DNA from 4 places in the Clostridium zhoujianii genome. Region 4 is predicted to be linked to each of the others. Evidence: riboswitches for the same ligand, from Rfam matches in the RefSeq annotation. Region 4 holds a riboswitch; each other region holds the start of a gene.

Region 1 (5,982 bases), 2.7 Mb from region 4:
GTGATATTAGGAAAAGAATTAAAGCCATCAACAATATTTTTAAATGCAACAGAAACGTTGTCATTAAATTCAAAATCTGTCAAATAATTTAAAGAATTTAACATATTTATACACCTCATTATGATATTATAGATATATAGTAATAAAAACTATCAATATTGTCTATTACTAAATATAAAGAGAATTGATGAGAAGGAGAGAAACTTATGAGACTTAAAGACAAGATCATAATAGTGACTGGAGCATCAAGGGGGATAGGCAATGCTGTTGCAGATGCCTTACTATCTGAAGGGGGTAAGGTTATTGTATGTGCATCTAATCAAAAGAATGCAGATAAGGCAGCAGCAGGTTTAAAGGAAAAACATAAGAATAGTGAGATATTGGCAATAGGTGTTGACAATCATAGTACTAAAGAAATAGAAGGAGCAGTTGTAAAAGTAAGAGAAGCCTTTGGAAGGGTAGATGTACTTATTAATAATGCAGGTATTTCTAGTGGGACAAATTTCTTGGAAATGACAGAAGAAGAATTTGGTAATATTATGGAAGTAAACCTAATGGGAGTTTTTAGATGGTGTAAAGCTGTAGTGCCGTTAATGAAAGACAATGGAGGCAGTATAATAAATACTTCATCTATGGTTGGTACTTATGGAACAAAGAGTGGTTGTAGTTATGCTACATCAAAGTTCGCAGTAAATGGATTAAGTAAGTCCCTTGCAAAAGAACTTGGTAAATATAAAATAAGAGTTAATTGTGTAGCCCCTGGAGTTACTGCTACTGATATGGTTGAGGCTTTACCTGATTCAGTTGTAGATAGTCTATCTGCAATGACACCTTTATCAAGGGTAGGAAAACCAGAGGAGTTAGCAGGTGCATATGTATACCTAGCTTCTGATGAATCATCCTTTGTAACAGGTAGTATAATAGCTGTTGATGGGGGCCTTGTTATGTAATATAATATTAAATATGTTATATTGGGTGTTTTAATACGCCCAATATTTTTTTGTGGATAGAAAAAGTAAAGGAAGTGAACAAATGAAAAAATTGGATTTAGGAAAAGAAAAAATATCAAAGTTATTTTTAAAATATGCTATACCAAGTGTTATAAGTAGTATTATTTTCTCGATTTATATTGTAATTGACGGAATATTTGTAGGTCAGGTAGTAGGATCTCAAGGCCTTGCAGCAATAAATATAGCTATGCCCATTTTTAGTACAGCATTAGCTTTAGGAATAATGGTATCTGTTGGTGGTAACACTGTAACAAGTATTGAGCTTGGTGCTGGGAAACAGGAGGAGGCAAGAAAGAGCTTTAGTCTTGGATTTTATTCTTTAATGACCGTTAGTAGTATTATGGGAATTATAATTTTTATCTTCAGAATGCCAATATCCATAGCATTAGGAGCATCAGGAGAGTTGATAAAACCTGTAATTGAATACTTAGTTATATTATGTGTATGTGTTCCTGCATTTACAGGTGGAAGTTATCTTGCAGCAGGAATTAGGACAATGGGAAGACCAAGTTTTTCAATGTTTTGTACAGTTTTGGGATCAGTATTAAATATAATTTTAGATTATGTATTTGTGGTAATGTGGGGATTAGGTGTTGCAGGAGCAGCATTAGCTTCAGGAATAGCCTTCTTTATATCCTTTTTATTAGCTTTATATGGAATAGAAGCTAAGGATTCAATATTGAGGCTTACTAAATGTAAAGTAGATTTTATGAAGATCGGTAGATTCTTTTATAATGGTTCCTCAGAAGCTTTAACAGAAATAGCTTTTGCATTTACAACCTTTATATTTAATATAGTACTTATGAATAGAATTGGTGAGATGGGTGTTTCAGCATTTTCAATTATTCAATATATAGCGGCATTGGTTGTAGCAGTATTTTTAGGTATTGCAAATGGAATAACACCTATTATAAGCTATAACTATGGAGCTAAAAATGGAGATAGAATAAAAAATCTTATTAAACTAGCTTTTAAGGTTATGATTTTTCTTGGTATTATTTGTACAGCAGGATTATTCTTTGGAGGAGAGTCTCTTATATCACTATTTGTAAGTAATGATCCAGATTTACTAGAAACTACAGCTTGGGCATGTAAGATATACTCTTTAGCCTTTTTAGTAAGTGGATTAAATATTTTAGCATCCTCTTATTTTACTGCTTTAGAAGATGCGAAAACTTCTGCAATAGTATCCTTGTTAAGAGGAATAGTCTTTATATCATTAGGTATAATATTATTACCTAGATTTATAGGGGATACAGGTGTATGGGCTACAATGATATTTAGTGAAGTTTTAACATTAGTTGTTGCATTAACTCTGATGAAGAAATCATATATAGGATTAGGAGAGTTATTATAAGGAGTGATTTAATAGTGAAGGTATTGGTAATGGAAATTAGCATACGTGTTAGCTTTGTACATTCATTAAAGGAAAAGAGAATGATTGTAAGAAGTATCACTCAAAGACTTAAGAATAAATTTAATTTATCAGTTGGAGAAACCTCTGAGCAGGATAATCATAAGATTATAGGAATAGGAATAACAGGAGTTTGTGGAAGTGATGCTATAGCAGATTCCACAAAGGAAAAGATAATTGATTTTATTGAAAATAATTGTGATGGAGAGATTATAGATATTTTTGATGAGGTTTTGGATTACAATTAGGAGGGAATAATGGGGCTAAGGCAAGGTAGATTAGAAGATTTAGATTATATAGTTGCAATAAAAAATAAAGCTATAGAATTTTATAAAGATAGTGGGATTAATTGGACAGAAGACTATCCAAATAAAGAAGTATTTAAAAAAGATATAGAAAAATCTGAGCTATTTATCCTAGGTAAGGAAGATATTATAGGAATAGTAGTATTAAATGATGAAGAAGATATTAACTATAAAAAGGTTAAATGGGAAAAGCGAGAAAGAAACTTAGTAATACATAGACTTTTTATTAATCCTGAATATGCTAGAAAAGGTATGGGGAAAAAATTATTAGAGGAAGTTGAATTCTATGCTAGATCAAATAATATTATGTCAATTAAGTTAGATACTAATACAGGAAATAAGGGGGCTCAAAGCCTTTACAGAAGTATGGGATATAAGTTTATTGACGAAATTTGTCTTGAAGGTAAAGAGGGAAAGTTTTATGCTATACAAAAAATATTAGAATAATTTTGAAAAAGTATTGACAAATCCAATAGAAGGTAATATATTATTAAACAAGAAGCAATTGCTTAATAAAAAACAAAATAAAAGATTAATATCTTATCCAGAGTGGTGGAGGGACTGGCCCTATGAAACCCAGCAACCGATATGATGGTTCATTTACCAATTCATAATAACGGTGCTAATTCCTGCAGTGATTTTTTAGAATTGCTGGTAGATAAGAGAATAGATTAGATTAGTGATTTCATGCACTAGAGATTTATTCTCTAGTGCATTTATTTTTATTCAAAATTAGAAAAGACATTATTAAAACTAACAGAAGGAGGGGGACGTAAAATGATAGAAATCAAAGGTTTAAGTAAAAGTTTTGGGGGAACAGAAGTTTTAAAGGACATAGCAATAAGCATAAATGAAGGGGAAATTTACGGTATAATCGGACACAGTGGGGCTGGAAAGTCTACATTGTTAAGATGCATAAATGGATTAGAATCTTATGACGAGGGGCAATTAAAAGTCATGGGAAAGGAAGTCTCAGAGCTAGGGGCTAAAGAGCTTAGAGAATTCAGAAAAGATTTAGGTATGATATTCCAAAACTTTAATTTACTTAAAAGAAAGACAGTATATCAAAATGTTGCTCTTCCACTGGAAGTTTGGGGATATTCTAGAATAGAAATAGATAAAAAGGTGAAAGAACTTTTAAAGTTAGTTGGGTTAGAAGATAAAGTAAATAGCAAGCCGTCATCTCTAAGCGGGGGGCAAAAGCAAAGAGTGGCAATTGCTAGGGCTTTAGCATTAGAGCCAAAGGTACTTTTGTGTGATGAAGCTACATCAGCTTTAGATCCTAAGATAACAAAAGATATCTTAGCTTTAATATCTAAAATTAATAAAGAGTTAGGAATAACAGTAGTTATGGTAACTCACCAAATGGAAGTTATAAAAGATGTATGTGAAAAAGTTGCTTTAATTGATGGGGGCATAATTAAAGCAGAAGGAAGGGCTGAAGAGCTATTCCTAAAACCAGGAGCACCACTTAAGAAGTTCTTAGGGGAAGAGGAAGATACTACACTACCTGTTGATGGAATTAATATAAGAATATTCTTCCCTGCAGATTGTTCAGAGAATGCACTGATTACAAGAATGGCTAGAGAGGCAAATGTTGACTTCTCAATAGTTTGGGGGAAACTTGAGAAGTTCAGAGATAATGTTCTTGGAAGCTTAGTTATTAATGTAGAAGAAAAGGACAAGGATATAGTATTTAGTTATCTAGAAAGTAAAAATATAGAATGGGAGGTAATCTAGTATGTGGGAATTATTAGCACCAGCTATAAAAGAAACAATGATTATGGTTATACCATCAACAATATTTGCTGTAATAATAGGATTTATTTTAGCAATAATTCTTACAGTAACAGATGAAAATGGATTAAAACCAAATAAAGGAATTTATAAAGTCTTAGATTTTATAGTAAATACACTTAGAAGCTTTCCATTTCTAATCCTAATGGTTGCAATAATACCATTTACAAGATTAATAGTAGGTACATCAATAGGAGAAATAGCTACAATAGTACCACTTACAATAGCAGCTGCACCATTTGTAGCTAGGGTTATAGAATCTGCTTTAAAAGAAGTAGATCCAGGAGTTATAGAAGCAGCTAAATCATTTGGGGCATCAGATAGTCAAATAATATTTAAAGTAATGCTGAAAGAAGCAGTACCATCAATATTAGCAGGAATTATACTTACAATTATTAGTTTGATTGGATATTCAGCTATGGCAGGTACAATGGGGGGCGGGGGTCTAGGATCTCTAGCAATAAGATATGGATATCAAAGATTCCAAACAGATGTTATGGTTGCAACAGTTATAGTATTAATTATTATTGTTCAAGGACTACAAAGTTTAGGAAATTATTTTTATAAAAAACTATCAAAGTAAATAAAAGGGGGAATTTAAAATGAAAAAAACAAAATTATTAACAATAGCATTAGCAGGAGTATTAGCTTTAGGTTTAGTAGGGTGTGGTGGATCTAAAGATGACAAAACAATAAAAATTGGGGTATCAGCAGTGCCTCATGAAGAAATAGTAAAAGCAATTCAACCATTAGTTGAAGCAGAAGGATATACTTTAGATATTAAAGTATATGATGAGTATTTAATACAAGATACAGCAGTTAATGATGGAGAGTTAGATGCAAACTACTTCCAACATATTGCATTTTTAAATCAAGCTAATGAATCAAAAGGATATGATCTTGTAAATGCAGCAGAGATTCATATAGAACCAATGGCTTTATACTCTAAGTCTATAAAGAGTTTAGAAGATTTAAAAGATGGAGCTACAATAGCTATTCCAAATGATCCATCTAATGAAGCTAGAGCTTTACAATTACTTCAAAGTGCAGGATTAATTAAAGTTAAGGATGGAGATACAATAACTCCTATAGATATAACTGAAAACAAGAAGAATTTAAAGTTTAAAGAATTAGATGCAGCGCAACTTCCTAGAACATTAGAAGAGGTTGATGGAGCAGTTATAAATGGTAACTATGCATTACAAGCTGATTTAGATGCAACAAAAGATGGGATTTATGTTGAAGATAAGAATGATGAGAAGTTAAAGCAAGCAAGAAATATCTTAGCTGTTAAGAAAGAAAACTTAGATTCTGAAAAGACTAAGGTTCTTAAGAAGGCACTAACTTCAGACGAAGCTAAGAAGTTTATTGAAGAAAAATATCATGGTACTGTAATAGCGGTATTCTAATAAAACAATATAATAATTAATGAAACTTATATGGATTATTTCCTAGG
Region 2 (5,982 bases), on a different contig from region 4:
GTCATCTAAAAATATATATAATATTTTGAATGAGTTAATGAATAGAATTAAAGGAGTAGTTATTGGAAGCGAGGCTATAAAATCAGAAATTAAATTTCAGAGGAAAAGTGTAGATATAGCCTTAACATCATTTAAAGGAATATCAGATTCAGTTAATGGAATAACACCTAAGATAATAGAGATAAAAGAGGCTTTTGATAATATAATTGGTAGTAGGGATATAATAATAAATACTATTGAAGTAATAGCATCATCATCTGAGGAGATTTCAGCAGCGACTGAAGAGGTAACAGCATCAGCAATAAATCTTAGTCAAACTAGTGATGCAGTGGAAGTAAGTTCAAAACTTTTATTAGGAAAATCAACAGATTTAATGGAGCAAGTTAAAATATTTAAGGTTAAATAGAAGTGGAATTAGCTATATAACTAAGGAATTTATATAAAATAAAAAGTGGTTTTAAAGAACTATTTTTTATTTTATAAATATATTGATTTTTTTGGTAATACCAGTATATAATATGAGTATGGTAAGCAGATGTGGCGGAATTGGCAGACGCACTAGACTTAGGATCTAGCGCCTTTGGCGTGGGGGTTCGACTCCCTTCATCTGCACCAATATGCGGAAGTGGCTCAATGGTAGAGCGCCACCTTGCCAAGGTGGATGTTGCGGGTTCGAGTCCCGTCTTCCGCTCCATAATATGCAGGTATCGTATATCGGTAATACTCCAGCCTTCCAAGCTGGAAAGGTGGGTTCGATTCCCACTACCTGCTCCAATAAAAAAAGTAGCTCATATAGAGCTACTTTTTTGTTATATCCAACTATAATTAAACGAATTAATTATAGTTGGTAGTATAGAAATAATAAATAAATAGAATAATATTAATATATATTTTGAATGAGTTTTTGAATTTGTATATTTTCAAGGATTTCCTCAGTATAAAGAGTACCTCCCATAATAGCTAGTACAATATCATCCTTTTTATATCCCTCTTTAAATATTTTAATATTACGAGTAATCCTTTTTAAGGTGTTCAAAGATACATTTAGTATTACTCCAAGTTCTTTAAAGGAATAATAATCTTTAGGTAAGATTTCATAAAGTTTATTTTGTAGTTGAATTTTATATTTTATATCTACTTCAATAGAGTGATGGGGTCCGTCTTTACCACGGTGATGTTTTTCGCAAAGATATTTATAATTTAGTTCTATATCGAATCCACCTTCACACCTATGAACAATATGATGAATATCAGCTTTTTCATTACAAATTTCACAAAAGAACAATAAGTTACCCCCTTTATTTTTATGTATTTATTATATAGTAAATTATTTGCTAATTCAATTTGATAAATAAGCCAGAAAAATATTCTGAATATTGATTCACTTAACCATTTGGCAATACCTTGTTAAATTGTAGAAAAGTATTGAAAAAAGGTTATAATATACTATATAATATATTATATAGTAGAAAGAAGGGTGATAAGGATGAGGCAAAGTTATAATTCCTTTAAATATTGGGAAAATCTTATAAGCGAGAACAAGACAATAAGAGGACATATGTTTATGCAGAATCCACCAAAGGATAAATCACTTTATATTCATACTCTTATTTTTAGTAAGAACAATGGTATAGATAATATTTATGCGTATTTTCCAGATGTAAAAGCTCTTCTTGGATATATTCAATATTCATTTTTACAAGAGGCCTTTTATAAATGGATTTATGGGAAGAATAGGATAGTAACAAAGATCCCATCGGAACCTGTAGATAAAATAATACATGGTGGATTAGTAAAGGGTAAGATAACAAAAGAAGAGGCTAACTTAATGTTGGGTTATTATAGAAGATTAACGAGGATGTGGGATATACCTAAAGATAGGGTTATTTCTGAGTTAATGAAATTTGCACGAGACTTTAATAAAACTTGGGTGGGTGACAATAAAGAATTCCTATATATTAAGATATTTAAAAACACTGAAGATTTAGGAAGGTTTGTACTAGACTCAACTATGATGACAAGTAATTCAGATGAATTTGAAAGAAAAACAGGTGTGAGCATCGATGAGTGGAAGATAATCTGTAAAGGTGCAGTAAAAAACAAACATTTAGGAGAAAAACTCCAAAAAGTTCTTCAAAAAAATTTAACAGAAGTAATATAAAAAATGTATTATAGCATCTTGACTTATAAAAATCACGGTGCTATAATACAAAATGTATTAGGCGTTATTAGCTCAGTTGGTAGAGCACCTGACTCTTAATCAGGGTGTCCCGGGTTCGAATCCCTGATGACGCACCAAAAAGGAATCTTATAAAGATTCCTTTTTTTATTGCTCTGAAATATTTGGTATAGGTGGATTAATTATATCCGTTGACACAGTATTTTAGGGATGTTACAATATGCTATGTTAAAAAAGAATAGTTCTTATCAAGAGTGGTGGAGGGACTGGCCCTATGAAACCCAGCAACCAAAAATATTCATTAATTTTTATGGTGCTAAATCCTGCAGGTGCGTCCTGATAGATAAGTTAGTTTGTTATATAAGCTTCTGAATCTATCAGAAGCTTTATTTTATATTCTAAACAGAGGAGAAGTTATGTAATGAAAGAAAAGGGGAAGGTATGGGCATTACTGCCTTTATTAGTATTCATATTAGTATACCTAGGAACATCTATTGTAGCTAAGGATTTTTATGCTATATCAGTAATTGTTCCATTTTTAATAGCAGCTATGGTTGCACTAATAATGAATAGAAAAGTTAAATTTGAGGATAAAATACAAACATTCTGTAAGGGGGCAGGTAATGCTGATGTAATATTAATGATATTAATATTCATATTAGCAGGCGCTTTTGCAGAGGTAGCAAAGTCAATGGGAGCTGTGGATTCAACAGTTAATTTTGGATTATCAGTACTACCTACTAGCGTTATAGTGCCAGGAATATTTGTTATTGCATGTTTTATAGCATTATCAGTAGGTACCTCCATGGGGACTATAGTTGCTTTAGTACCAATAGCAATGGGGATATCTGAAAAAACAGGTATAGCAATTGCCATAGTTGTAGGTGCAGTGGTAAGTGGGGCAATGTTTGGGGATAATCTATCTATTATTTCAGACACAACTATCGCAGCAACAAGAACACAAGGTTGTGAGATGAGGGACAAGTTTAAAATGAACTTTAAAATAGTTCTACCAGCAGCAATAGCAACAGCTCTATGTTTTATGTTTATAACAAGAGGCACAATTATCCCAGAAATGGGCAATTATGAATATAGTTTTGTAAAGATACTTCCATATATAGGGGTGCTTATAACAGCTTTAGCAGGAGTAAATGTAATTTTTGTGTTAATGGGAGGAGTAGTTTTAGCAAGTATTATTGGATTATCATATGGATCATTTGATTTAGTTGGTTTATTTAATAGCATATCAACAGGGATATCTGGAATGAGTGAGCTTATAATTATTTCATTAATAATTGCAGGTACTGTGGAATTGATTAAAAATAATGGTGGAATAGACTTTATACTAAGTAAGGGCTTAAGTAGCTTCAAAACAAGAAGAGGAGCAGAATTTGGAATTGCTACTTTAGTTAGTTTAGTAGATATATGTACGGCTAACAACACTATTGCAATAGTTACAGTAGGTCCAATAGCTAAAAATATTTCTGATGAATTTGAGCTAGAACCGAAGAGGATTGCAGGGATAATGGATATGTTTGCCTGCGTATTCCAAGGATTAATACCATATGGAGCACAATTAATTTCAGCTTCTGGATTAGCTATGATTTCACCTTTTGCTATAATGCAATATTTAATATACCCATATTTAATGGCAGTATGTGCAATAGTATCTATATTTATTTACTGGGAAAAAAATAAAGATAGAAATAAAATAGTTAAATAACATTGCTATACTAATGTTTAACTATGTCATAAAATAATAAAAAGGGTCCTTATCTTTCGTAAAAGGCTACATCTCCTAGAGATGGTAGAACTGAAAAGAAAGAGAAGGACCATTTTTATAGAATATATTACAAATAGTTTTCAGCATAACTTACGTAAAATTGTAATAAATTTATTTGTACAATAGACAAATACTTTGAGAGGAAATTCCATGTCCTTCTCCAGTAAAGCCAAGACCTTCTTCTGTAGTTGCTTTAACATTAATTTGATCAATATCTATATTTAGAGCTTTAGATATATTTTCCCTCATTGTAGGGATGTGATTAGCCATTTTGGGTTTTTGTGCAATTATTGTTGAATCGATATTTGAAATTTTATATCCATTTTCATATAATAATTTTCCAACTTCTTTTAGTAGTTCAATACTAGAAATTCCCTTATAACGCTCATCTGTATCAGGAAAATGTTTTCCGATATCCCCTAGGGCTGAAGCTCCTAGTAATGAATCCATTATTGCATGTAATAAAACATCGGCATCAGAATGACCAAGAAGACCAAGTTCATAAGGAATATTCACTCCTCCAATAATAAGGTCCCTATCAGCCACAAGACGATGTACATCATAGCCAAGTCCAATACGCATATTATCACCTCATGTTTTTTCTTAATATTTTATCATAGTTTATAGTGATTATATACTTATTGAACCTTTTTTACTAGGGAGTTTACTTCATTAGTCTTATTATTAGAATTAAATAATCTTCTAAACTGCTTACTAAATGAGCTGAAAAAATATAGGAAATAGTAATTGATATAATTAATTCTTTTACGGGTAAAGATGAAATCTACATAAACAAGATTTTTTTTCATAATAGACCTCTCTTTCAATAATAATACTCTTATTAAAATATATTTGAAGAACATTAGATATATACGAAACATGTAAAGGTTTTTATATGATATAATACAATGTATGTTAAGATTAATTATTTGTTAATATGGCGATGTATGTCATATTAAGATAAAGAAAGGATGATTTAGGTGGGAGAATTTCAAAAGAATAGATATATTTTCTCTAGCACACCGGCCATATTAGATGTTAGTGAAAATGCTAGAAGACTAAGAGAGAAACAAATATCAATTATGGTTAAAGAACTTTTTTTATACAAGATTTTATTAAAGGATTTAGTTGGACATTTTCCAAATTATAAAGATAGAAATTTAATATTGAATATAGCCTATTATATAAAAGATGATGTGGATATATTTGATAGAATACAAAAAAGAAGAGAGCTACCTATAGCTTTTATAGCAAGAAAAACAAAAATCTCCAGGGCCTTTTTGGAAATATGGCAAGATTATATAATTACCTATGTATTAATTTTATCTAATCCAAATTATAAATATATCCAAGATTATTTAAGGGTTGAATTTAAGGATAATACTAATGAAATTACTCAACCTAGGAGTAATACAGGGGATATTTATAGAGGTATAGTATTAAAAGCAAATAGAAGGAGTACTATAATACTTACTAGTGCAGGTGAATTTATAAAGGTTAAGAGTAATGATACAGAAGTTGGAAAAGAGTTGGAGGCTGGGGAGAAGAAAGGTATAAGACACTACAAGTTACAAATTGCTATTGCTGCTGTCTTGATAATTTTTACTGCCTTTGGAGTTTATAAGGAATATACAAAAGTCGTTAGAACTGTAGTTATACAAACATCATCACAAGTTAAATTAGAACTTAATAGATTTAATAAGGTAATATATTCAAATTCTCCATCGGAGAAAGGTAGGGATATGTTAAATTATGCTGAACCTATGGATGAAGATATAGATAAGGTACTAAAGAAGTGCGTAGAATATGCCAAGAAGAATGATATGGTCCCACAGGATGGTATAGTAGTAACTATAAATGGTGAAGCTTTAAAGTATGGTATTCTTAAAGAAACTGGGGATTATATTGTGGAAGAAAATATAAAGGTGTTAATAAATAATGTTGGTCAACAGCATAAGTTATACGAAAGTACAGAAAAGCAAAAGGAAGATAAGAATGAAGAAAAAAGTAAACAATAATA
Region 3 (5,982 bases), on a different contig from region 4:
TATGCTGCCACTATATCTTTAGCCCATTTAGTATCTACATTTTTCTTATCAACAACAGCTGTTATTTCTAAATCTTTAATAACAGTTTCTGATAAAAGAGATTTTGATGCATCAACCTTTGCTGCATATACTACGCTACCTGGTAATATAGCAAAATCAATATCATCCATTGCACGTGGAATTTGTAATGACTCCATTAAAGTTATATCAAGATTATGAGGATTCTCTACAATTTCATTTAAAGTTGCTGACATTGGATCTATTCCTTCTTTTAATTTAATCCACCCTGCCTTTTGCAATACATTGTATGCTCTAGCTGCATTTGACGGGTCCTTTGGTATTGCGACCTTTGCTCCATTTTTAATATCTTTAATTGAAGTATATTTATTTGAGTATATACCTGCTGGAACTGTTGGTATGTGTACTATCGATACAAGCTCTGCATTTTTTTCTTTGTTATAGGCATTTGCATAAGCTGTATGTTGTGCCACATTAAAATCAATTTGCCCCTCTGTTAAAGCCACCTCTGATAGTAATAAATCTGAAAAGGTTACTGCCTTAACCTCGTATCCTTTACTTTCTAGTATAGGCTTTACCCCAGCATCAAATAAATCATTATATGGCCCCGGAGATACCCCAATAGTTATAACCTTTTTATCATTAGAACCTTCCTCTGCTTTCCCACAACTAACTAACCCAAATGCTAGTGTACTTGCACAAAGCACTGTAATAACCTTAATGAATAATTTTCTCCCCATTTTATACTTGCCCCCTATTTAATATATTTACTTTAAATCTTCTGGTATTTGCCAATAATTGTTTTTATTATTTTCCTCTAAATACTTTTTAAACTCATCTGATTTATATGCTTCAACTATATCTTTAGCCCATTGTGTATCTTTATTTTTCTTATCAACTACAACAGTTATTTCTAAATCGCTAATTACATCCTCAGCCAATAATGACTTTGATGGATCAATTCTAGCTTCATATACTATACTTCCAGGTAAAACACCAAAATCAATATCATCCATTGCACGTGGGATTTGAGTTGAATCCATAAGCCTTATATCAATATTATGAGGATTATCTATCACATCATTAATTGTAGCCTTTACAGGATCTATTCCCTCCTTTAGCTTTATCCAACCAGCCTTTTTTAGCACATTAAATGCTCTTCCTGCATTTGAAGGATCTTTAGGTATTGCTACTATTGCTCCATTCTTTAACTCATCTATAGAGTTATACTTATTTGAAAATATCCCAGCTGGCACTGTTGGAATATGAACTATTGGTACTAGTTCTGATTTTTTCTCACTATTAAAAGAATTTAAATAAGCTGTATGCTGAGCTAGATTAAAGTCAATTTGCCCTTCCGTTAAAGCAATATTTGACTGTATGAATTCTGAAAAACTAACATCTTCAATTTCATATCCCTTTTTCTCTAATATAGGTCTTATTCCATCGTTAAACAGATCATTATATGGACCTACTGATACACCTATTGTAATTTTCTTTTTATCTTGTTTATCTTCATCTGATTTTCCACATCCAACCAAAGCAAATACTAATATGCTCATAAAAATCGGTATAATGACTTTTTTAGATAATATCTTTTTCATTTAGTCTCCTCTCCTTTTGCTAATGTCTTCTTACCTTTCTAGCTAATATATTTCCTAACCATTGAATTCCTTGAACAAAAATCACTAAAATAACTACTGTTACAACTATTACTGGAGTATCAAATCTTTGGTATCCATAAGAAATAGCTAAATCTCCTATTCCTCCCCCTCCTATTGTTCCCGCCATGGCAGTAGCTCCTATTAGCCCAATAGCTGCAGTTGTAATAGTTAATATTAATGACCCTAAGGCTTCTGGAAGAAGGAAATATCTTATTATTTCTAGTGGTGTTGCCCCCATAGCTTCTGCGGCTTCAATAATTCCTTCATCTACCTCAAGAAGTGAATTTTCAACTAATCTAGCGATATATGGGCTAATATAAACTATTAATGGTACTATTGCTGCACTTGTCCCAATAGATGTACCAACTACAAGCCTTGTAAATGGTACTATTGCAACTAATAATATGATAAATGGTACTGATCTAACTATATTTATTACATTACTCAATATAGTAAAAATAAATCTATTTTTAATTATTCCATCCTTCCTTGTTATAACTAAAGCTACACCAAGTGGAATACCTATTATTGATCCTATTATTAATGAGAAACTAAGCATTTGAAGGGTTTCAACAATTGCTTTTACTATTTGTTCATTAGTTATAGTTACCATATCAATACCTCCTCCACTACTACATTTCTATCCTTTAAATATTTGTAAGCTAACTCTATTGCAAATTCTTCCCCTCTTAATTGCACTATTAAATTCCCCAATACTGTTCCTTGTATTTCTGTAACTGTTGCAAATAAAATATTAGTTTCAACATCAAATCTTTTTGCTATAGCAGATATTAATGCTTCCTTAGTATTAGTTCCAACGAAACCAAGCTTTAACACTTTATTATTCCCTTCTTCACTGCTAAGTGAGTTAATGATACTTTTAGGAATACTATCTTTTATAACCGTTCTAACAAAACTCTTTGTTGTCTCTTCTTTAGGTCTTCCAAATACCTCCAACACACTACCTTCCTCAATTATTTCTCCCTTCTCTATAACAGCAACCTTATTACATATATCTTTAATTACGTTCATCTCATGGGTAATTATCAAAATTGTAATATTGTATTCCTTGTTTATTTTCTTAAGAAGTTCTAGAATAGATTCAGTAGTCTGAGGGTCAAGTGCAGATGTTGCCTCATCACATAATAGTATTAAGGGATTAGTAGCTAAAGCTCTAGCTATACCTACCCTCTGCTTTTGCCCTCCTGATAATTCATCTGGATAACTTTTAGCCTTACTCTCTAGTCCTACAAATTCTAATAACTCATTAACTCTTTTTTCTATTTCACTTTTAGGGGTATTATTTAGTTTAAGCGGAATAGCAATATTATCAAAAACAGTTTTTGAATTAAGCAAATTAAAATGTTGAAAGATCATACCTATTTGCTTTCTAAGGTTCCTTAATTCTTTAGTTGATAGTTTATTTAAATCTTTATCTGCTACAATTACACTTCCAGAGCTTGGCTCCTCTAATGAATTAACCAACCGGATTAAAGTGCTTTTTCCCGCTCCACTAAATCCTATTACTCCAAATATATCACCCTTATCAATCTTAAGATTTACATTCTTTAAGGCTTCTACACTTATATCTTTTCTCTTAAACACCTTCCCCACATTTTGTAGTTCAATCATGCTATTTCCCTCCTTCCTTTAGCTTTCTCTTTTATCTTTATCTAATTCTAATAAAGCTCTTTCAGCTAATTTTGCGAAATACTCTGAAGTACCTTTTAGTGCACTTTTATCAACTTGGAATTTAGGATGATGATGAGAATATGATTTACCAGTTCCAACATAAATAAATGTTCCTGGTATCTCTTCTTGATAATAAGCAAAATCTTCTCCACCTAATCCTGTTTGGCGCTTTTGAACTTCATATCCTATTTCACTAGCAACCTCCATTGAAATCTTAGTCCATTCTTCAGTATTATTTGTAGCAGGAGGTCCTGCATGCCACTTTACTTCTATCTCTGCTCCAAAAGATTGTGCTATGCCATGGATAACATCTTTGATTCTTTTTTCTATCAACTTACGTGTTTCAGGATTTAGAGTACGAACTGTTCCTTCTAAATAAGCTGACTTTGGTATTACATTCCATGTCTTCCCACTCTCTATATGAGTAATACTTATAAGTGCTTGATCAAATGCACTTATATTTCTACTTATAATAGTTTGAAGTGATGTTATTATATTAGCTGCTACTACTATTGGATCTATTCCTCTTTCTGGCTCTGCTGCATGAGCTCCAACACCTAATACAGTTATTTCGAATCTATCAACTGCTGCAGTTAATGGTCCAATGTTTGTCCCTATTGTTCCTACTTGTAAATCACTTGAAGTGTGTAATCCAAATATAGCTTGAACATCTGATAGTACTCCAGTATTTATTACTTGTTCTGCTCCATGAGCTGTTTCCTCTGCCGGTTGAAATAAAATTTTCACAGTTCCTGCCAACTCCGATTCTCTTAATTTTAATAAATATGCTGCTCCTAAAATTGATGTAGCATGAAAATCATGTCCACAAGCATGCATCTTTCCATTCACTACAGATTTATAGGATAAACTTGTTTCTTCCGATATTGGTAATGCATCTATATCCGATCTAATTGCAACTATAGGCCCATTCTCTCTGCCCTTTACCTCTGCTACCAAACCAGTTCTTAATGGTAAATCTAATACCTTTATTCCAGCTTTTACTAAAGCCTCTTTTAGAATTCTTGTTGTTTCAAATTCTTCATTTGATAATTCAGGATTTTGATGCAACTTGCAAAATATACTGCTAAGCTCCTCACCTAATTTATCTTTTACTATTTGTAATCTTTCAGTTGTCATATCTATTACACCCTTTCATAATTACTTCTTATATAATATTCCTCTGCTTTTCATAATGTTAAATACTTTAAATATATCCTACCAAGTAAAATGAGGCTATTTTTCTTATAAGAAAAATAGCCTCCTAGGGTAATAAATACCGTACGTGCCTGTTTTCTTATCTCTCAAACTCTACTTTGCAGGAATTAACACCATACATTTAAATGAAAAATGCTGGTTGTTGGGTTTCATTGGGCCAGTCCCTCCACCACTCTTGATAAGTTTTTATTTAATTTATAATTCATATATGTTTACTAGGAATTGTATGGTTTAATTATAACATCCTTATTTTTCTTGTCAATACAGTTTTGTATATTTTTTCTAAATATATCTTATTAATTTTATGCACAAAAAAGAACTCCCTAATAAGGAGTTCTTTTTACTATAGATATTACTTTAGATTATTTGTCAAATAATCCTCCGCAATTTTCATATTTTTTCATACTGCTCTCTAGAGCTTACTTTAATCTTGACATTAATACTACTGATTCTATGTGTGATGTTTGAGGGAACATGTCAACAGGTTGCACCTCAACAGTTCTATATCCTTTTTCCTCTAATATCTTTAAATCTCTAGCCAATGTACTTGGATCACAAGAAACATATACAACTTTCTTTGGCTTAGTTCTTCCTATAGCCTCTAATAATTTTATATCGCATCCCTTTCTTGGTGGATCTACAACAATTACATCTGCTTCTATTCCTTCTTCAATAAGATTTGGTATAATCTCTTCTGATTTTCCTACAAAGAACTCTGCATTATCTACATTATTTAACTTGGCATTTTCTTTTGCATTATTTATAGCAGCTTCTATTATTTCCACTCCATAGACCTTCTTAGCTTTTTGTGATAAAAATAATGTTATAGTGCCTGTTCCACAATATGCATCAAACACAGTTTCTTCACCTGTTAAATCAGCATATTCTAATGCCTTGTTATAAAGTACTTCTGTTTGCACAGGATTTACTTGGAAGAATGATAATGGGGATATGCTAAATTTAAATTGGCCTATGTAATCTTGTATTGTATCTGAACCATATAAAGTAATACATTCTTCACCTAATATAACATTTGTATTCTTTGGATTAACATTTAAAACTATGCTTTTAATTGCCTCTATATTTTCAACTATTAAATCCTTAAATTCATTTAAATTTGGAATATCCTTAGTAGTTACTACAAGTACTACCATTACTTCACCAGTCTTAAATCCCCTACGAATCATTATGTGTCTTAATAATCCTTTTGAATTAAACTCTCCATCTAAAGTTGCTGGTTCAATGTTGTTTTTCTTTATCCACCCTTTAGTAAGTCTAGCTACTTTATCTGCTATCTCATCTTGAATTAAACAACTCTCTAAGTCTATTATATTATGACTTCGTGGTGCATAGAAACCTATTACTACTTCACCATTTACTTTTCCAATAGGTA
Region 4 (5,982 bases):
AATAGGATCTGAGGTAAAAGCTGCAGCAGAAGGTGTGGTTGAGAGTGCTGAGAATAATGGTGTTGAAGAGGGTGTAACAGTAGTTGTTAAGCATGCAAATGGATTAAAAACTAAGTATTGTAATCTAGATTCAAAACTATCAGTTAAGAAAGGTGATAAAGTTACTGTGGATACAGTAATTGGTAAGGTTGGAGAAACATCAAAGATCTATGATAAAGAAGTTTTTGGAGAACATTTAAATTTACAAGTTATTAATTCTAATAACGAACAGGTAGATCCATTAAAGTATTTTTCATACAAGAGTAAGTAGAAAATACTAAAAATTAATATTAATCAGTCATTTTAAAAGATAAAATGGCTGATTAATAAGTAATTTAATGACGAGAGCTTGCATAATTATAAATATAGTGAATTAAGGAGGTAGCATTTTGAAGGACTACATTGAAGAAAGGGTACTAGAAGTAGCACAATATATTATTGATTCAAAAGCTACGATTAGGAAAACTGCAAAGGTTTTTGGAGTGAGTAAAAGTACCATTCATAAGGATATGACAGAAAGATTACCTAAAATAAATCCCACAATTGCAGAAAAAACTCATAGCATTTTAGAACTTAATAAGGCGGAAAGACATATTAGAGGTGGAAAAGCCACAAAATTAAAGTATAAAGCTATTGAATGATAATAATATTGCATATATAATAAACAATAGGTAGAAAATTGAAAAAAATTGTATAAATAATGCAATGAATTAAAGATGTGGGAGTGAGTGGAATGTGGTTTTGGAGAACTGGGGCAGAATTAGGAATAGATTTAGGAACAGCAACTGTTTTAGTTTATGAAAAAGGAAAAGGAGTTATATTAAAGGAGCCGTCGGTTGTTGCAATTAACAAAAACAACAATAAAGTTTTAGCGGTTGGTGAAGAAGCTAGGAAAATGATTGGAAGAACTCCTGGAAATATAGTTGCAGTTCGTCCTTTAAGGGATGGTGTTATTTCAGATTATGATGTAACAGAAAAAATGTTAAAGGAATTTATAAAAAAGGCAGTAGGGAAAAAAAATATGGTTGCTCCAAAAGTTATGGTATGCATTCCATCTCAAGCTAGTGAAGTTGAAAAAAGAGCTGTTATTGATGCAGCGAAAAATTCAGGAGCTAAGAGAGTGCATTTAATAGAGGAACCCCTTGCGGCAGCTATAGGTGCCGGATTAGATATAACAAAACCAGATGGTGTTATGGTTGTTGATATCGGAGGTGGTACATGCGATATTGCTGTTATATCATTAGGTGGTGTTGTGGTTAGGTCTTCTATTAAGGTTGCGGGAGATAAATTTGATGAGGCTATTATTAAATATGTAAGATCAAAGCATAAAATAATGATTGGTGAAAAGACAGCAGAGGATTTAAAGATAAGTGTTGGCTCAGCTTTTAAGGGAGCAAGAAGTTTAGACACAACTATGAAGGGAAGGAATTTAGTTACGGGTTTACCTGATGAAATTCCAATATCAACAGAGGATATTAGGGAAGCTATACTTGAACCTGTACTATCAATAGTTGAGAGTGTTAAGGCTGTACTAGAAAAAACGCCACCAGAGCTAGCGGCGGATATTATTGAAAAAGGTATCTTCATGACTGGTGGAGGTGCTCTTTTATATGGATTAGACAAGCTTATAGAATTTGAAACTGGAGTGAATGTAACTGTTGCAGAAGATTCTGTGGAATGTGTTGCAGAGGGAACAGGAAAGGTTCTAGCTTTCTTTGATAAGATTGATTCTAGCTTGAATTCACAAGATGTTATTTTAGTTGAATAGTATTTAATAAGAATAAAAGATTGAGGGGAAACTCTCAATCTTTTATTCTTATAATATTAAATTTTTTCCATTACTTAGATGATGTGCGTAAATAATACCTGTAGAAATTATTTTAGCCATCTCTAAAACTAGGGATAATCTTATAGAACGTGATGAAAAGAAGTCTGCATTATCACTAGAGTCTATTATGCCAATAATAGATGCGTTTCCCACATCGGGAAGAGATTTCCCAACACCTTTACCAGGGTGTATAGCATAATCTCTAGTGTGTATTTCACCAATAGATTTAATTTCTCCTAGACAAGCATCTACGCCTATAATACAAGCGTTAGGGTGTGTTTTCTTAATTTCATCTAAACGTTTATCTATGTTAAGGGCATGAATTGGTGCAGCAATAGTACCATATATAGGAAGAGGAAAAAAATTATCTTCTAATATTGTACCAACTAAGGGACCAAGACAGTCTCCTATACACTTATCTGTTCCTATACAGACAATAATTGTATCTTTATTTATAAAATCTTTTAGGCTTTCAGCAATTTCAAAGTAAGCAAGTGCTGATTTATAATGTATTTTTCTTTTAGTCAAATCTTACACCCCCTCACTAAATATATGAGGTTTAAGAGAGAAATATTATTTAAGTATAAAAAAAGAATTTTTGGCAATAAATCAAAAGGAAGGGAGTTTGATTTATTTGAAAAAATTATTAATTGTAGGAATTATGTTGATAGCGTTAATAGGAACGATATATACATTATTTATTTGGGAGCCAAAAGGAAGTCGGAATGAAGTTATTCAAAATACTATAAATGAGGTTCAGAGTAGGAGAAATAGTGATAATTCTGATATTGATGATTTATCAAGGAATAATGAAGTAGATGATGTTCCTACAATAAACAAATCTATATTTAAAATAGAAAAGAGCCTAATTGAAAAAAATATAAATAAAGATGATATGGTAATAGTAAATAATATTATTAAAAAGATGTCTACAGTTGATATAGGCAAGATAGAGGAAGTAATTCAGTATGAAGATGAAGAAGAAGGTGTAAGAGAAGCTTTTAAGGTGTTAAAAAAGAGGCTAACAACAGAGGATTATCAGGTTTTAGAGAATATATTAGGTCAATTTATTGATTTTTCTATTATTGGACAGGAGGCATAGAAAAAAGTGAATAGTACATTAAATAGAAGTAATTCTAACTAAATGAAAGAATATATAAAATAATCTCTTTAAATGGTGTATTTTGGAGGTTGAAATATAAAGCCGTTGAATATATACTAACTATTGTTGGTTCGAGTGTTTCGAAATGCTTGAACAAAAGTGAAAGAGTTAATATGGAGGAATTCCCGAGTGGCCAAAGGGGGCAGACTGTAAATCTGTTGCAAGTTGCTTCGAAGGTTCGAATCCTTCTTCCTCCACCATTTAATGGGCGCATAGCTCAGCTGGGAGAGCATCTGCCTTACAAGCAGAGGGTCACAGGTTCGAGCCCTGTTGTGCCCACCATTAAACTTTCACATAATATGCTGGCATGGCTCAACGGTAGAGCAGCTGACTTGTAATCAGCAGGTTGTAGGTTCGATTCCTATTGCCAGCTCCAATAAAATATGGAAGAATTCCCGAGTGGCCAAAGGGGGCAGACTGTAAATCTGTTGCAAGTTGCTTCGAAGGTTCGAATCCTTCTTCTTCCACCAGTTTAAATGGGCGCATAGCTCAGCTGGGAGAGCATCTGCCTTACAAGCAGAGGGTCACAGGTTCGAGCCCTGTTGTGCCCACCATTTAAACCTTTAATTAGCACATGCTGGCATGGCTCAACGGTAGAGCAGCTGACTTGTAATCAGCAGGTTGTAGGTTCGATTCCTATTGCCAGCTCCAATAAAATATGGAGGAATTCCCGAGTGGCCAAAGGGGGCAGACTGTAAATCTGTTGCAAGTTGCTTCGAAGGTTCGAATCCTTCTTCCTCCACCATTTAAAAGCAAGAATTATCTTGCTTTTTTTATTTCCACTAATAGTTGTAGATAATCAAAAAAATGTTGATAGTTTTTTGAAGACTGTGGATAAACTTAATAAATCTTAGTAAATTATACTATTGAGTTTGAAGAACTAATATGTTAGAATAATACCATAAAATTAATATGAAAACTCTTATCAAGAGAGGTGGAGGGAAAGGGCCCTATGAAACCCGGCAACCTGTGAGAATCGCAAGGTGCCAATTCCTGTGGATATAAATATCTACGAGATGAGAGAGATTGCTTAGTAAGTCTCTTCTTGTTGAAGAGTTTTTTTATTGTAAAAAAACCCGTTTGAAAGGAGAAAAGGAAAATGAAAAGATTATTTACATCAGAATCAGTTACAGAAGGGCATCCAGATAAAATATGTGACCAAATTTCAGATGCAGTTTTAGATGCTATTTTAGCACAGGATCCTAGTGCAAGAGTTGCTTGCGAAACATGTACTACAACAGGAATGGTTATGGTTATGGGTGAAATAACTACAAATTGTTATGTTGATATTCCTAAGGTAGTTAGAGAAACTGTTAGAGAAATAGGTTATGATAGAGCTAAATATGGTTTTGACTGTGACACATGCTCAGTTATGACAACAATAGATGAACAATCAGCTGATATAGCTATGGGAGTTGATGAGGCTCTTGAATCAAGAAAAGGTGATAAAGACGATGTTGAAGCAGTAGGTGCTGGAGATCAAGGTATGATGTTTGGTTTCGCTACCAATGAAACAGAAGAATTTATGCCACTACCAATAGCTATGGCTCATAGACTTTCTAGAAGATTAACAGAGGTTAGGAAGAATGGTACTTTAGATTACCTAAGGCCAGATGGTAAGACTCAAGTAACTGTAGAATATGAGGATAACAAGCCAAAGAGGATTGATGCTATAGTAATTTCAACTCAACATGGAGAAGAAGTAACTTTAGAACAAATAGAAAAGGATCTTATGGAATTTGTTATAAGAGCTGTAGTTCCAGCAGAATTACTTGACGAAAATACTAAATATTATATAAACCCAACAGGTAGATTTGTAGTAGGTGGTCCGCAAGGAGATTCAGGTTTAACAGGAAGAAAGATAATTGTTGATACTTACGGTGGAATGGGTAGACACGGTGGTGGAGCATTCTCAGGAAAAGATCCAACAAAAGTTGATAGATCAGCAGCTTATGCTGCTAGGTGGGTGGCTAAAAACCTAGTAGCAGCCGGAGTTGCAGATAAGTTAGAAATTCAATTAGCTTATGCAATTGGTGTTGCTAAGCCAGTATCAATTCAAATAGATACTTTTGGCACAGGTAAAGTGGATGAAGAAGTTTTAGTTGATATAGTAGAGAAGGTATTTGATTTAAGACCAGGTGCTATTATAAGAGATTTAGAGTTAAGGAGACCAATATATAAGCAAACTGCAGCTTATGGTCACTTTGGAAGAACAGATGTAACTCTTCCTTGGGAGCAATTAAATAAGGTGGAAGCTATTAAGGAATTATTATAATAAAAAAATCACTGATGTAAATCAGTGATTTTTTTATGGGAATTATTTATTAAAAACAAGCTTTCCGCCAACAAATACTTTACTAATTTCAATATTATCATTAAATAATACTAAATCAGCATCATAGCCTTCTTTAATTAATCCCTTACGATCTTCAACGTTACAATGCTTAGCACCGTTGTAAGAAGCCATTCTTACAATCTCATTTAAATTATAACTAGTGTTATTCTTAATATTATTAATAGCTCTATCAAGAGTTAGTACTGAACCAGCTAGAGTACCATCAAGTAATCTTGCAGCTCCGTTCTTAACAATTACATCTTGACCACCTAAAGAGTACTTACCATCAGGCATACCACATGCCTCCATAGCGTCACTTACTAATAAAACCTTATCAGTTCCTTTTTGCTTATATGCAGTTCTAAGAGCTGGATAAGCTATGTGAATACCATCTGATATAGTTTCAGTAGTTATATCTGTATCAAAGGTTGCACCAACGACTCCTGGAGCTCTATGAGTAAATGGAGTCATTGCATTATAAAGATGAGTAGTGTGACAGGCACCACATTTAATACCTTCAATAGCTTCTTCATAAGTAGCCTTAGTGTGTCCAATTGAAACAGAAACACCATTTTCTGAAAGATATTTGATTAGATCTTTAGCACCTTCAACTTCAGG

What was found. A riboswitch is a leader RNA that binds a small molecule or an ion and turns the genes downstream of it on or off. The one in region 4 is predicted to bind S-adenosylmethionine.
Region 1: another riboswitch for S-adenosylmethionine. It lies ahead of ACSYT2_RS00380 (methionine ABC transporter ATP-binding protein); the one in region 4 lies ahead of metK (methionine adenosyltransferase).
Region 2: another riboswitch for S-adenosylmethionine. It lies ahead of ACSYT2_RS15510 (Na+/H+ antiporter NhaC family protein); the one in region 4 lies ahead of metK (methionine adenosyltransferase).
Region 3: another riboswitch for S-adenosylmethionine. It lies ahead of ACSYT2_RS17350 (amidohydrolase); the one in region 4 lies ahead of metK (methionine adenosyltransferase).

Annotation. Positions count from the first base shown of each region.
Region 1 is NZ_JBPUTF010000001.1:66,039-72,020, forward strand. Features, by position in the region: gene ACSYT2_RS00355 (hypothetical protein) at 1-104, opposite strand, end outside; gene ACSYT2_RS00360 (SDR family NAD(P)-dependent oxidoreductase) at 207-950, shown strand; gene ACSYT2_RS00365 (MATE family efflux transporter) at 1,033-2,367, shown strand; gene ACSYT2_RS00370 (DUF503 domain-containing protein) at 2,397-2,672, shown strand; gene ACSYT2_RS00375 (GNAT family N-acetyltransferase) at 2,682-3,176, shown strand; SAM riboswitch class I at 3,267-3,394, shown strand; gene ACSYT2_RS00380 (methionine ABC transporter ATP-binding protein) at 3,507-4,469, shown strand; gene ACSYT2_RS00385 (methionine ABC transporter permease) at 4,471-5,109, shown strand; gene ACSYT2_RS00390 (MetQ/NlpA family ABC transporter substrate-binding protein) at 5,129-5,935, shown strand.
Region 2 is NZ_JBPUTF010000003.1:148,326-154,307, forward strand. Features, by position in the region: gene ACSYT2_RS15475 (methyl-accepting chemotaxis protein) at 1-406, shown strand, start outside; tRNA gene ACSYT2_RS15480 (tRNA-Leu) at 532-615, shown strand; tRNA gene ACSYT2_RS15485 (tRNA-Gly) at 620-694, shown strand; tRNA gene ACSYT2_RS15490 (tRNA-Gly) at 701-774, shown strand; gene ACSYT2_RS15495 (HNH endonuclease signature motif containing protein) at 881-1,285, opposite strand; gene ACSYT2_RS15500 (hypothetical protein) at 1,487-2,161, shown strand; tRNA gene ACSYT2_RS15505 (tRNA-Lys) at 2,223-2,298, shown strand; SAM riboswitch class I at 2,422-2,529, shown strand; gene ACSYT2_RS15510 (Na+/H+ antiporter NhaC family protein) at 2,601-3,902, shown strand; gene ispF (2-C-methyl-D-erythritol 2,4-cyclodiphosphate synthase) at 4,074-4,544, opposite strand; gene ACSYT2_RS15520 (anti-sigma factor domain-containing protein) at 4,943-5,980, shown strand; gene rluF (23S rRNA pseudouridine(2604) synthase RluF) at 5,958-5,982, shown strand, end outside.
Region 3 is NZ_JBPUTF010000005.1:106,602-112,583, forward strand. Features, by position in the region: gene ACSYT2_RS17330 (MetQ/NlpA family ABC transporter substrate-binding protein) at 1-758, opposite strand, end outside; gene ACSYT2_RS17335 (MetQ/NlpA family ABC transporter substrate-binding protein) at 786-1,622, opposite strand; gene ACSYT2_RS17340 (methionine ABC transporter permease) at 1,642-2,295, opposite strand; gene ACSYT2_RS17345 (methionine ABC transporter ATP-binding protein) at 2,289-3,314, opposite strand; gene ACSYT2_RS17350 (amidohydrolase) at 3,333-4,511, opposite strand; SAM riboswitch class I at 4,666-4,774, opposite strand; gene rlmD (23S rRNA (uracil(1939)-C(5))-methyltransferase RlmD) at 5,009-5,982, opposite strand, start outside.
Region 4 is NZ_JBPUTF010000001.1:2,763,245-2,769,226, reverse strand. Features, by position in the region: gene ACSYT2_RS13150 (peptidoglycan DD-metalloendopeptidase family protein) at 1-310, shown strand, start outside; gene spoIIID (sporulation transcriptional regulator SpoIIID) at 429-680, shown strand; gene mreB (rod shape-determining protein MreB) at 773-1,807, shown strand; gene yyaC (spore protease YyaC) at 1,856-2,395, opposite strand; gene ACSYT2_RS13130 (hypothetical protein) at 2,502-2,969, shown strand; tRNA gene ACSYT2_RS13125 (tRNA-Tyr) at 3,145-3,229, shown strand; tRNA gene ACSYT2_RS13120 (tRNA-Val) at 3,236-3,311, shown strand; tRNA gene ACSYT2_RS13115 (tRNA-Thr) at 3,331-3,405, shown strand; tRNA gene ACSYT2_RS13110 (tRNA-Tyr) at 3,415-3,499, shown strand; tRNA gene ACSYT2_RS13105 (tRNA-Val) at 3,508-3,583, shown strand; tRNA gene ACSYT2_RS13100 (tRNA-Thr) at 3,606-3,680, shown strand; tRNA gene ACSYT2_RS13095 (tRNA-Tyr) at 3,690-3,774, shown strand; SAM riboswitch class I at 3,949-4,052, shown strand; gene metK (methionine adenosyltransferase) at 4,129-5,304, shown strand; gene nagA (N-acetylglucosamine-6-phosphate deacetylase) at 5,347-5,982, opposite strand, start outside.